DNA from 2 places in the Symbiobacterium terraclitae genome. Region 1 is predicted to be linked to the other one. Evidence: riboswitches for the same ligand, from Rfam matches in the RefSeq annotation. Region 1 holds a riboswitch; the other holds the start of a gene.
What was found. A riboswitch is a leader RNA that binds a small molecule or an ion and turns the genes downstream of it on or off. The one in region 1 is predicted to bind glycine.
Positions count from the first base shown of each region.

Region 2: another riboswitch for glycine. It lies ahead of trxB (thioredoxin-disulfide reductase); the one in region 1 lies ahead of gcvT (glycine cleavage system aminomethyltransferase GcvT).

Region 1 covers NZ_JAGGLG010000013.1:14,963-19,882, reverse strand. The annotation lists gene J2Z79_RS09085 (helix-turn-helix transcriptional regulator) at 10-264, shown strand; gene J2Z79_RS09080 (hypothetical protein) at 245-547, shown strand; gene J2Z79_RS09075 (hypothetical protein) at 560-922, shown strand; gene J2Z79_RS09070 (DUF192 domain-containing protein) at 950-1,348, shown strand; glycine riboswitch at 1,345-1,453, shown strand; gene gcvT (glycine cleavage system aminomethyltransferase GcvT) at 1,594-2,721, shown strand; gene gcvH (glycine cleavage system protein GcvH) at 2,762-3,148, shown strand; gene gcvPA (aminomethyl-transferring glycine dehydrogenase subunit GcvPA) at 3,149-4,504, shown strand; gene gcvPB (aminomethyl-transferring glycine dehydrogenase subunit GcvPB) at 4,506-4,920, shown strand, end outside.
Region 2 covers NZ_JAGGLG010000028.1:12,624-17,543, forward strand. The annotation lists gene J2Z79_RS14115 (argininosuccinate synthase) at 7-1,221, shown strand; gene J2Z79_RS14120 (hypothetical protein) at 1,398-1,967, shown strand; glycine riboswitch at 2,078-2,183, shown strand; glycine riboswitch at 2,192-2,286, shown strand; gene trxB (thioredoxin-disulfide reductase) at 2,350-3,582, shown strand; gene trxA (thioredoxin TrxA) at 3,614-3,934, shown strand; gene J2Z79_RS14135 (glycine/sarcosine/betaine reductase component B subunit) at 3,948-4,920, shown strand, end outside.

The DNA of each region.
Region 1 (4,920 bases):
GATGAGATCGTGGCGAAGGATGAGATCGTGGCGAAGTATGAACTGCGCAACCGCCTGCGCGCCGCGCGGATCGAGCAGCATCTGTCGCAACAGGAGCTGGCAGACATGGCCGGCGTCACGCGGCAGACCATCAGCGCCATCGAAAACTGCCAGTACGTCCCCTCCACGCTCCTGGCCTTCGTGCTGGCCCGTTGCCTGGGGAAGGCGGTTACGGAACTGTTCTACCTGGAGGAGGTGACAGGTGATGAAAAAGCCCGATGTTGATGAGCGCACGGTGGCCGTCGACAACGCGGCAGGCAACCTCGGCTACAGGGTGATGGCCTGGCTCCTGGTGGCCGACCTCGCGGTTCACGGACTGTGGCCGGACCTGGTCTCGCTCAGGGGGTTTCCCCTGGACATTCCCGTCATCCTGGGGGCGGGGTGGCTCGCCTGGATCTGGTGCCGCGTGCGGGATGACACGATCTCGCGCCACCGTTTCGTCATCATCCTGAGCTCCTTCGGCCTTGCGGGAGCGATGGCGGTCGGGTTCGCCCTGTTGCGCCGGTGATGGGGACCGGACATGCCTCCCTGGGCGGCAGTCCGCATCCGCCACGTGGCGACCGGGCGTGAACAGGTGGTCCCCATCCCGGCTGGTTGCCGTAGCGGGTCGGGGGAGGTCGACTGGTCGCCGGAGGGTTCCGCCGCCGCGACCTACCTTGTGGGGGTGGACGAATCCACCAGGACCGTCGCCGCGGTGGTGCGGCAGGTGGAGAGCGAGTGGCGCCTGTCGCTCCACGCCCCTTCCGAGGCAGACCGGCGCTTCGCCATCCGCGACGCGCCCTTCTGGGTCACGGAGGTCTGGGCCGTGGTGAACACCATCCGGGCGGAAGTGGTGAACGACGTGACGCGGTACGAGCCGAAGGCCTGGCTCATGCGGCTCTAGAGGGGAGACCATGGGGTGTGCCGTACGATGATTGTCCGCAACCTCAACCGGGGCCTCGTCCTGGGCGACCGCATTCGCCGGGCTGATACCTTTCGCTTGCGCCTCCTGGGCCTGATGTTCCGCCCCGCCCTCGCCCCCGGCGAGGGGCTCTGGCTGGAGCCCTGCCGCCAGGTGCACACCCACTTCATGCGATTTCCGATCGACCTGCTCTTCCTGGACCGGGAAGGGCGGGTCCTGCGCGTCCTCGCGTCGTTCCCGCCGTGGCGAATCAGCCCGGCGGTTCCCGGTGCGCGGGCGGTGCTGGAGCTGCCCGCCGGGGCGTCCGGGGAGACCCGTCCGGGTGACCGGTTGGCGGTGTCCACCGAGGAGGATTTTTGGGTCTTCGTAGGGAATACTGTTGCCGACAATCCCCATAAAGACGGATGATGGACTCGGAAGAGACCCTCCCCTGAGGAGGGCGCCGAAGGAGCAATGCCCGGTCTGGCTGGGGGCGGGCAGAATCTCTCAGGCAGCGGCGACCGGGTCCGGACGGACTCTGAACCTCCGGGGGACAGGGCGCACAGCGGGCACGGGCCCGGGTGTCGGGTCTGTCCCCCTTTTGCCGCCCCGGAAGCGGAGTAGTGCCGCCCATTGGCTGGTAAGACTAAGCAAGGTGAAAGCGAGGTGTGGTGGTGAACGAATCACTGAAGCGGACGCCCCTCTACGAGTTGCACCAGAAGCTCGGCGCGCGCATGGTGCCCTTCGGCGGCTGGGAGATGCCGGTGCAGTACGCCGGCGTGATCGAGGAGCACCGGGCCGTCCGGCAGGCGGCCGGCCTCTTCGACGTCTCCCACATGGGCGAGTTCGAGATTTCGGGTCCGCAGGCGCTTGACCTGATCCAGCTGGTCAGCACCAACAACGCGGCGAAGCTTGCCGTCGGCGAGGTCCAGTACTCGCTGATGTGCTACGAGAACGGCACCGTAGTCGACGATATCCTGGTCTACCGGCTCGGCGAGCACCGGTACTGGCTGGTGGTCAACGCCGGCAACACCCAGAAGGACTGGGAGTGGATCAACGTCGCCCGGGAGCGGGCTGGGCTCAGGAACCTGGAGCTGGTCAACCGGTCGGACGAGATCGCCCTGCTCGCCCTGCAGGGGCCGAAGGCGGAGGAGATCCTCCAGCCGTTGGCGCCGGGTGCGGTGCTCTCTGAGATGGCCCCGTTCACCCACAAGATGGGCGTGACGGTGGCCGGCGTGCCGACCCTGGTGCTCTCCCGCACGGGCTACACCGGCGAGGACGGCTTCGAGATCTACGTGAAGGCCGGGGATGCTGCTGCCCTCTGGGAGGCGCTCCTGGAGGCGGGCGAGGACGAGGGGCTCCTGCCCTGCGGCCTGGGCGCCCGGGACACGCTCCGGTTTGAGGCCAAGCTTCCGCTCTACGGCCACGAGATCAGCGACCAGCACAACCCGCTGGAGGCGGGCCTGGGCTTCGCCGTGAAACTGAAGAAGGGCGTGGACTTCATCGGGCGGGAGGCCCTGGCGCAGATCAAGGAGCGGGGGCTTACCCGCAAGCTGGTGGGTATTGAGATGATCGACCGCGGCATCCCCCGGCAGGGCTATCCGGTGGCCGTGGGCGGCCAGACGGTCGGCGAGGTGACCACGGGCAGCTTCTCGCCCACCCTGGAGAAGAACATCGGCCTCGCCTACGTGCCCGTGGAGCACAGCGAAGTGGGCACCGAGGTGGAGGTCATCATCCGCGGCCGGGCGCTGAAGGCGCGGGTCGTCGAGACCCCGTTCTACCGCTCGCCGCACAAGCGCTAGGCGGCATGTCGAAAAACGTGGCACGAGGAGGACGCGCACGATGGCGAACGTTCCGGCGGATCTGAAGTACACGAAGGAGCACGAGTGGATCCGGGTTGAGGGCAACGTCGGCGTGGTGGGCATCACCTGGTTCGCCCAGGACCAGCTGGGCGACGTGGTCTTCGTCGAGCTGCCCGAGGTGGGCCGCGAGCTGAAGCAGAACGAGCAGTTCGGCGTGGTGGAGAGCGTGAAGACCGTCTCCGACCTGTACATCCCGGTCAGCGGCAAGGTGGTCGAGGTCAACACCAAGCTGGAGGGCTCGCCGGAGCTGATCAACCAGGATCCCTACGGCGAGGGCTGGATTCTGAAGATCGAGATCGCCAATCCGGCCGAGCTGGACAGCCTGCTGGACGCGGCGGGCTACGAGGCGTTCACCAAGGAGGGCTAGATGCGCTACATCCCGATTACGCAGGCCGACAAGGCGGCCATGCTGCGGGATATCGGCGTCAGTTCCACCGAGGAGCTCTTCGCTGCCAACATCCCGGCAGAGGTACGCCTGAACCGGCCACTGGACCTGCCCCCGGCCCTGACCGAGATGGAGATCCTGGCCCACCTGCGGGAGCTGGCCGCGCAGAACGCCGACACGGCGGAGTACGCCTGCTTCCTGGGCGGCGGCGCGTACGACCACTACGTGCCCGCCGCAGTCGACGCGGTGCTCCGCCGCGGCGAGTTCCTCACGGCCTACACCCCGTACCAGCCTGAGATCTCCCAGGGCGTGCTGCAGGCGATCTACGAGTACCAGTCCCTGATGTGCGAGCTGACCGGCATGGACCTCTCCAATGCCTCCATGTACGACGGCGCCTCGGCCCTGGCGGAGGCCGCCGGCATGGTGGTCAACCAGACCGGCCGGTCGAAGCTCCTGGTCGCCCGGTCGGTCCACCCGCACTACCGGCGGGTGGTGGAGACCTACATGCACGGCGTCGGCGTCGAGCTGATCGAGGTGCCGCTGGACGGCGTGACGCTGGACCTGAACCGCCTTGAGGCGCTGATGACCGACGAGGTCGGCGGACTGCTGCTGCAGACCCCCAACTACCTGGGCTACCTGGAGCAGGTGCGGCAGATCGAGGCGATCGTGCACCGGATGAGCGGCCTCTTCGTGGTGGCCGTCGACCCGGTCTCCCTGGGCCTGCTCGAGGCGCCGGGCCACTACGGCGCGGACATCGTCGTCGCGGAGGGCCAGGGGCTCGGCGTTCCCCTCTCCTACGGCGGGCCCTACCTGGGCATCCTGGCCACCCGGGAGCGCTTCGCCCGCAAGATGCCCGGCCGCATCGCCGGCGCCACGGTGGACAACCGCGGCCAGCGCGGCTTCGTGCTGACCATGCAGGCGCGCGAGCAGCACATCCGCCGCGAGAAGGCCACCTCCAACATCTGCACCAACCAGGCGCTCATCGCCCTGGCGGCCACGGTCTACCTGGCCCTCGTCGGCAAGGAGGGGCTGCGCGAGGTGGCCAACCTCTCGCTGCAGAAGGCGCACTACGCGGCGCAGCAGATCGCGGCCCTGCCCGGCTGGCGGCTGGCGGGCAGCGCACCGTTCTTCAAGGAGTTCACCGTGCTCGCCCCCGCACCGGCGCAGGCGGTCAGCCGGCACCTGCTGGGCCACAAGATCCTGGGCGGCATCGACGCCGGTGCGGCCTATCCGGAGCTCCTGGACGGGGCGGCCGGCGCCGTCACACTGGCGGTCACCGAAAAGCGGACCCGGGCGGAGATCGACCGCCTCGTGGCTGCGCTCGGGGAGGTGAAGTAGGATGGCCCTGGTACCGCTGCTCTTCGAACAGTCGACCCCGGGCAAGCGGGCGGTGACGTTCCCCGCGCCGGACGTGCCGGCCGTGGAGATCTCCGAGGCGATTCCGGCGGACCTGCTCCGCCAGGTGCCCCCGGCCCTGCCCGAGCTCTCGGAGGTCGAGGTCGTCCGCCACTTCACCCAGCTGAGCCGGCTCAACCACGGGGTGGACGTGGACTTCTACCCCCTGGGCTCCTGCACGATGAAGTACAACCCGAAGGTAAACGAGGAGGCAGCCCGCATCCCGGGCTTCGCCCTCACCCACCCCATGCAGCCGGCCGAGACGGTGCAGGGCAACCTGAAGTTGCTGCACACCCTGGAGCGGTGGCTCTGCGAGGTCACCGGCATGGACCGGATGACCTTCCAGCCCGCCGCCGGCG
Region 2 (4,920 bases), on a different contig from region 1:
GGAAGCATGGCGAAGAAGAAGTGCGTGCTGGCCTATTCAGGCGGGCTGGATACCTCGGTTGCGATCCACTGGATCAAGGAGAATTACGACGCTGACGTGGTCGCCCTGGCGCTCGACCTGGGTGCCAACGACAAGGACCTGGAGTTCATCAGGCAGAAGGCGCTCTCCATCGGTGCGGTGAAGAGCTACGTCCACGACGCCAAGCGGGAGTTCGCCTACGACTTCATCCTCCCGACGCTGCAGGCCAACGCCTGCTACGAGTCCAAGTACTATCTCTCCGCCGCGCTCTCCCGCCCGCTGATCTCCAGGAAGCTGGTGGAGATCGCCGAGCAGGAGGGAGCCGACTTCGTCGCCCACGGCTGCACCGGCAAGGGCAACGACCAGGTCCGGTTCGAGGTCTCGGTGGCCGCGCTCAACCCGAGCATCCAGGTGCTGGCGCCGGTCCGGGAGTGGGGCTGGAGCCGGGAGGAGGAGATCGACTACGCCCTGAAGCACGACATCCCGGTGCCGGTGGGCAAGGAGAACCCCTTCTCCATCGACGTCAACCTCTGGGGCCGCTCCTGCGAGGCCGGCGTGCTGGAGGACCCGTGGGCCGAGGCGCCCGAGGAGGCCTTCGAGTGGACGGTCAACCCCGCACAGGCCCCTGACGAGCCGGAGTACGTCGAGATCGGCTTCGAGCAGGGCGTGCCGGTCTCGCTCAACGGCGAGGCCATGGACCTGGTGACGCTGATCGAGAAGCTCCACGCCATCGCCGGCGCGCACGGCGTGGGCCGGATCGACCACGTGGAGAACCGGCTGGTGGGCATCAAGTCGCGCGAGGTCTACGAGATGCCCGCCGCGACCGTGCTCACCCTGGCCCACAAGGAGCTGGAGACCATCACCCTGCCCCGGGAGCTGCACCACTTCAAGCTGGGCCTCGAGCAGAAGTACGCCGAGCTCGTCTACTTCGGCCTCTGGTTCCACCCGCTCAAGGAGGCGCTCGACGCCTTCATCAAGAAGTCGCAGGAGACGGTGACCGGAAAGGTGCGGGTGAAGCTCTTCAAGGGCACGGCCTTCTGCGTCGGGCGCACCTCACCCTACACCCTGTACTCCTACGACCTCGCCACCTACGACAAGGCCGACAAGTTTGACCACAAGGCGGCCAAGGGCTTCATCGACATCTTCGGGCTGCCCACCAAAGTCTACGCCGCTGTACAGAAGAAGCACGAAGCAGGAGCATAGCCAGGCAGGCGCCGCCCCCTCCCGGGGGCGGCGTCGGGTTGAAGGCGGAGGCCACCCCTAAGGCCGCCCGGCAGCCCGCCGAGGGCGCCCTGCCTCGTCCGGGCAGGAAAGCGCCGTCCGGAGGCGAACTGGAAAGGGATGGGCACGACCCGGCAGCCGAGAGAGGAGGGGGACCGGTGGCCCGCGTCTACTACAGGCTCGTGCTCACGGCGCTCTGCGCGCTGGCGGCCTACGTTGCACCGGTTCACACCCTCCGCTACCCCTACCACCTGCCCTACTTTGCGGGCGGGCTGGTGGCGGCGCTGCTGGCCTGGTCCTTCCTGCAGCTGGCGATCATGCTGGAGCCCGAGGTGAAGCCGGGCGTCCAGTTCATCATCGGCGCCGGCTTCGCCGTCATCTCCTGGGCCCACGTCTCGATGGTCTCCGTCCTTCACGTCATCCCGCAGGTGATCCGGGCCGGCCGCCTGCTCGACACCTTCGATCCCATCTGGATCCTGGCCGGGCTCTCGCCGCTGGTGGTGCCGACCGCCGCCATCGCCCTCCGGCTGGCCGGCCACCCGATCCTGCCAGCGCTGGCCGCATCGCTCTTCCGCTTCTCGGTGCCGCTGGGCTTTCTCAGCCTGATCCCCCGCTGGCTCAACATGCCGAAGCAGTTCCGCTGGCTCTTCCTCTTCACCGGGGTGATGTTCCTGGTGCTCGACGGCCTGGGCTTCACCGCGCGCCCCGGGCGTGAGCGCGGCACGTGACCTTTGGTATCACCCCCTGCCCGCAAACGAGCCATTCCAATGAAGCCAACGGGTCAGTTGACCGACAATTTTCCAACGTATAACCTGAAAGTGAAGTAAATATATGCTCGGGGTCAGCGGCGGGAGAGACTTCCCTCCGGGAAGCGCCGAAGGAGCAAGCCGGCATCGGGTCGGGTTGCCGGTGAAACTCTCAGGCATCAGGACCGTTGCTGGGCGCGCTGCGCAACCCCCCCTCTGGAGAGCCGCCTGCGTGCGGCACCGAAGGAGCAAGGCCTCCCGCAGGGCCAAACTCTCAGGTCAGGGAGACAGGGGAACGACCATCTGATTGGTCGTTCCCTTTTTCACATGGATGGGAATGCAGCATCGATGGGGGAGGAGTACCATGGCTGATCGCTACGATCTCGTCATCGTCGGCGGCGGACCCGCAGGCCTCACCGCAGCCATCTACGGCGCCCGGGCCCGGATGAAGACCCTGCTGATCGAGAAGGGGCGGACGGGCGGCCAGGCCGCGTCCACCGAGGAGGTGGAGAACTACCCCGGGGCCGGCCGCACCACGGGGCCCGCGCTGATGCAGCAGTTCCGGGCCCACGCCGAGTCGCTGGGCGCCACCATCGTGCGGGCTGACGTCGCCGCGCTGGAGCTCGACCGGCCCATCAAGACGATTCGCACCCGCAAGGGCGACGAGTACGAGGCCCGGGCGGTCATCCTCGCCCCCGGCGCCGAGCCCCGCATGCTGGGCGTAAAGGGCGAGGGGCGGTTCCGGGGCAAGGGCGTCTCCTACTGCGCCACCTGCGATGCCGACTTCTACACCGACCTGGACGTGGTCGTGGTCGGCAACGGCGACGCGGCGGTGGAGGAGGCCATCTACCTGACGAAGTTCGCCAGCAGCGTCACGCTGATCTGCATCCACCCCGAGGGCACCATGGACGCCAACAAGGCCGCCCAGGAGCGGCTCTTCGCCACCCCCAAGATCAAGGTCATCTGGCAGAGCGTGGTGGAGGAGATCCAGGGCGACGAGATCGTCACCGGCGTGCTGCTCCGGAACCTGGCCACCGGTGAGCAGACGGTCCTGCCCTGCGACGGCGTGTTCATCTTCGTGGGCACCGTGCCGCGCACCGAGTTCCTCAAGGGCACCGGCGTCGAGCTGGACGGCCGGGGCTACATCATCGCCGACCCGGACACGATGGCCACCAGCATCGACGGCGTGTACGTCGCGGGCGACGCCCGCCGCAAGTGGCTCCGGCAGATCGTCACCGCCGCCGCGGACGGCGCCATCGCCGCATGCGCCGCTGAGAAGTTCCTGGCCGAGGAGGAGCAGGTGAACCGCGACCTCCTGGAGCCGGAGGAGCCGGTGCTGGCCGTCTTCTGGAGCCCCGCTGTCCCGCTCTCCATCGAGGTGCTGCGGCAGGCGGAGCAGGTGGTCGCCGGTCTGGGCGGCCAGATGCGCCTCGCCCGCATCGACTGCTACAAGTCGGCCCGCACGGCCAACCGGCTGGGCGTGAGCGACGTGCCTGCCATCATGCTCTTCCACAAGGGTATCCCCCTGGCCACCCTGACGGAGGACTTCAACCATCTGGCCGAGTGGGTGGAGGGACACATACCGGCAAGGACCTGACAAGACCTGCGACGACGGAGGTGAGAGACGGATGCTGGAGGTGAACAAGGAGACGTTTGAGCAGGAGGTGCTCCAGGCCCCGGGGGCGGTGGTCGTGGACTGGTGGAGCCCCAAGTGCGAGCCCTGCTGCGAGCTGCTGCCCGAGGTGGAGCGGATGGCCGCGGCCTACGGCGACCGGGTGAAGTTCGCCAAGGTCAACGTGCTGGAGAACCGGCGGCTGGCCATCAGCCAGCGGGTTCTGGGCCTGCCGACGTTCCAGTTCTACCGCGACGGCCAGAAGGTGGCGGAGTTGGCGGGCGCCGAGGCCTGCACGGCGGAGGCGATCGAAGCGGAGCTGAAACGGCTGGTGTGAGGAGGCTGGAAGTATGAAGCTGGAACTGGGCCGCATCCACATCCGCCATGTGCGCTTCGGCAGCGCCACACGGGTGGAGGGCGGCGTCCTCACCGTCAACCGGGACGAGCTGACCGCCCTGCTGCTGCAGGACGAGCGGCTGACCGCCGTGGAGCTGGACATCGCCCGACCGGGCGAGTCGGTGCGGATCATCCCGGTGAAGGACGTCATCGAGCCACGGGTCAAGGTCTCCGGCCCCGGCGGGGTCTTCCCCGGCTTCACCAGCAAGGTGGAGACCGTGGGGGAGGGCCGCACGCACGTGCTGAAGGGCTGCGCCGTCGTGACCACCGGCAAGATCGTCGGCTTCCAGGAGGGGCTGATCGACATGTCGGGCCCGGGCGCGGCGTACACGCCGTTCTCGCAGTTGATCAACCTGACCGTGCACGCCACCCCCAGGGAGGGGCTGACGCAGCACGAGCACGAGGCCGCGCTCCGCATCGCGGGCCTGAAGGCCGCGGCCTACCTGGGCGAGGCCGGCCGCACGGTGGAGCCCGACGAGGTCGTCACCTACGAGCACCTGCCGCTGCCCGAGGCCATCGCCCGCTACCCGGGCCTGCCGAAGGTGGTCTACGTCTACATGCTCCAGTCCCAGGGGCTGCTGCACGACACGTACGTCTACGGCGTGGACGCCAAGCGGATCCTGCCGACGTTGATCTCCCCGACGGAGGTCTTCGACGGGGCCATCGTCAGCGGCAACTGCGTCTCCGCCTGCGACAAGAACACCACGTACCACCACCAGAACTCGCCGGTGATCGAGGACCTCTACGCCCGACACGGCAAGGACCTGAACTTCATCGGCGTGGTGATCACCAACGAGAACGTCACCCTGGCTGACAAGGAGCGCTCCTCCAGCTACGCCGCCAAGCTGGTGCAGATGCTGGGGGCCGACGGCGCCATCGTCACCGAGGAGGGGTTTGGCAACCCCGACACCGACCTGATGATGAACT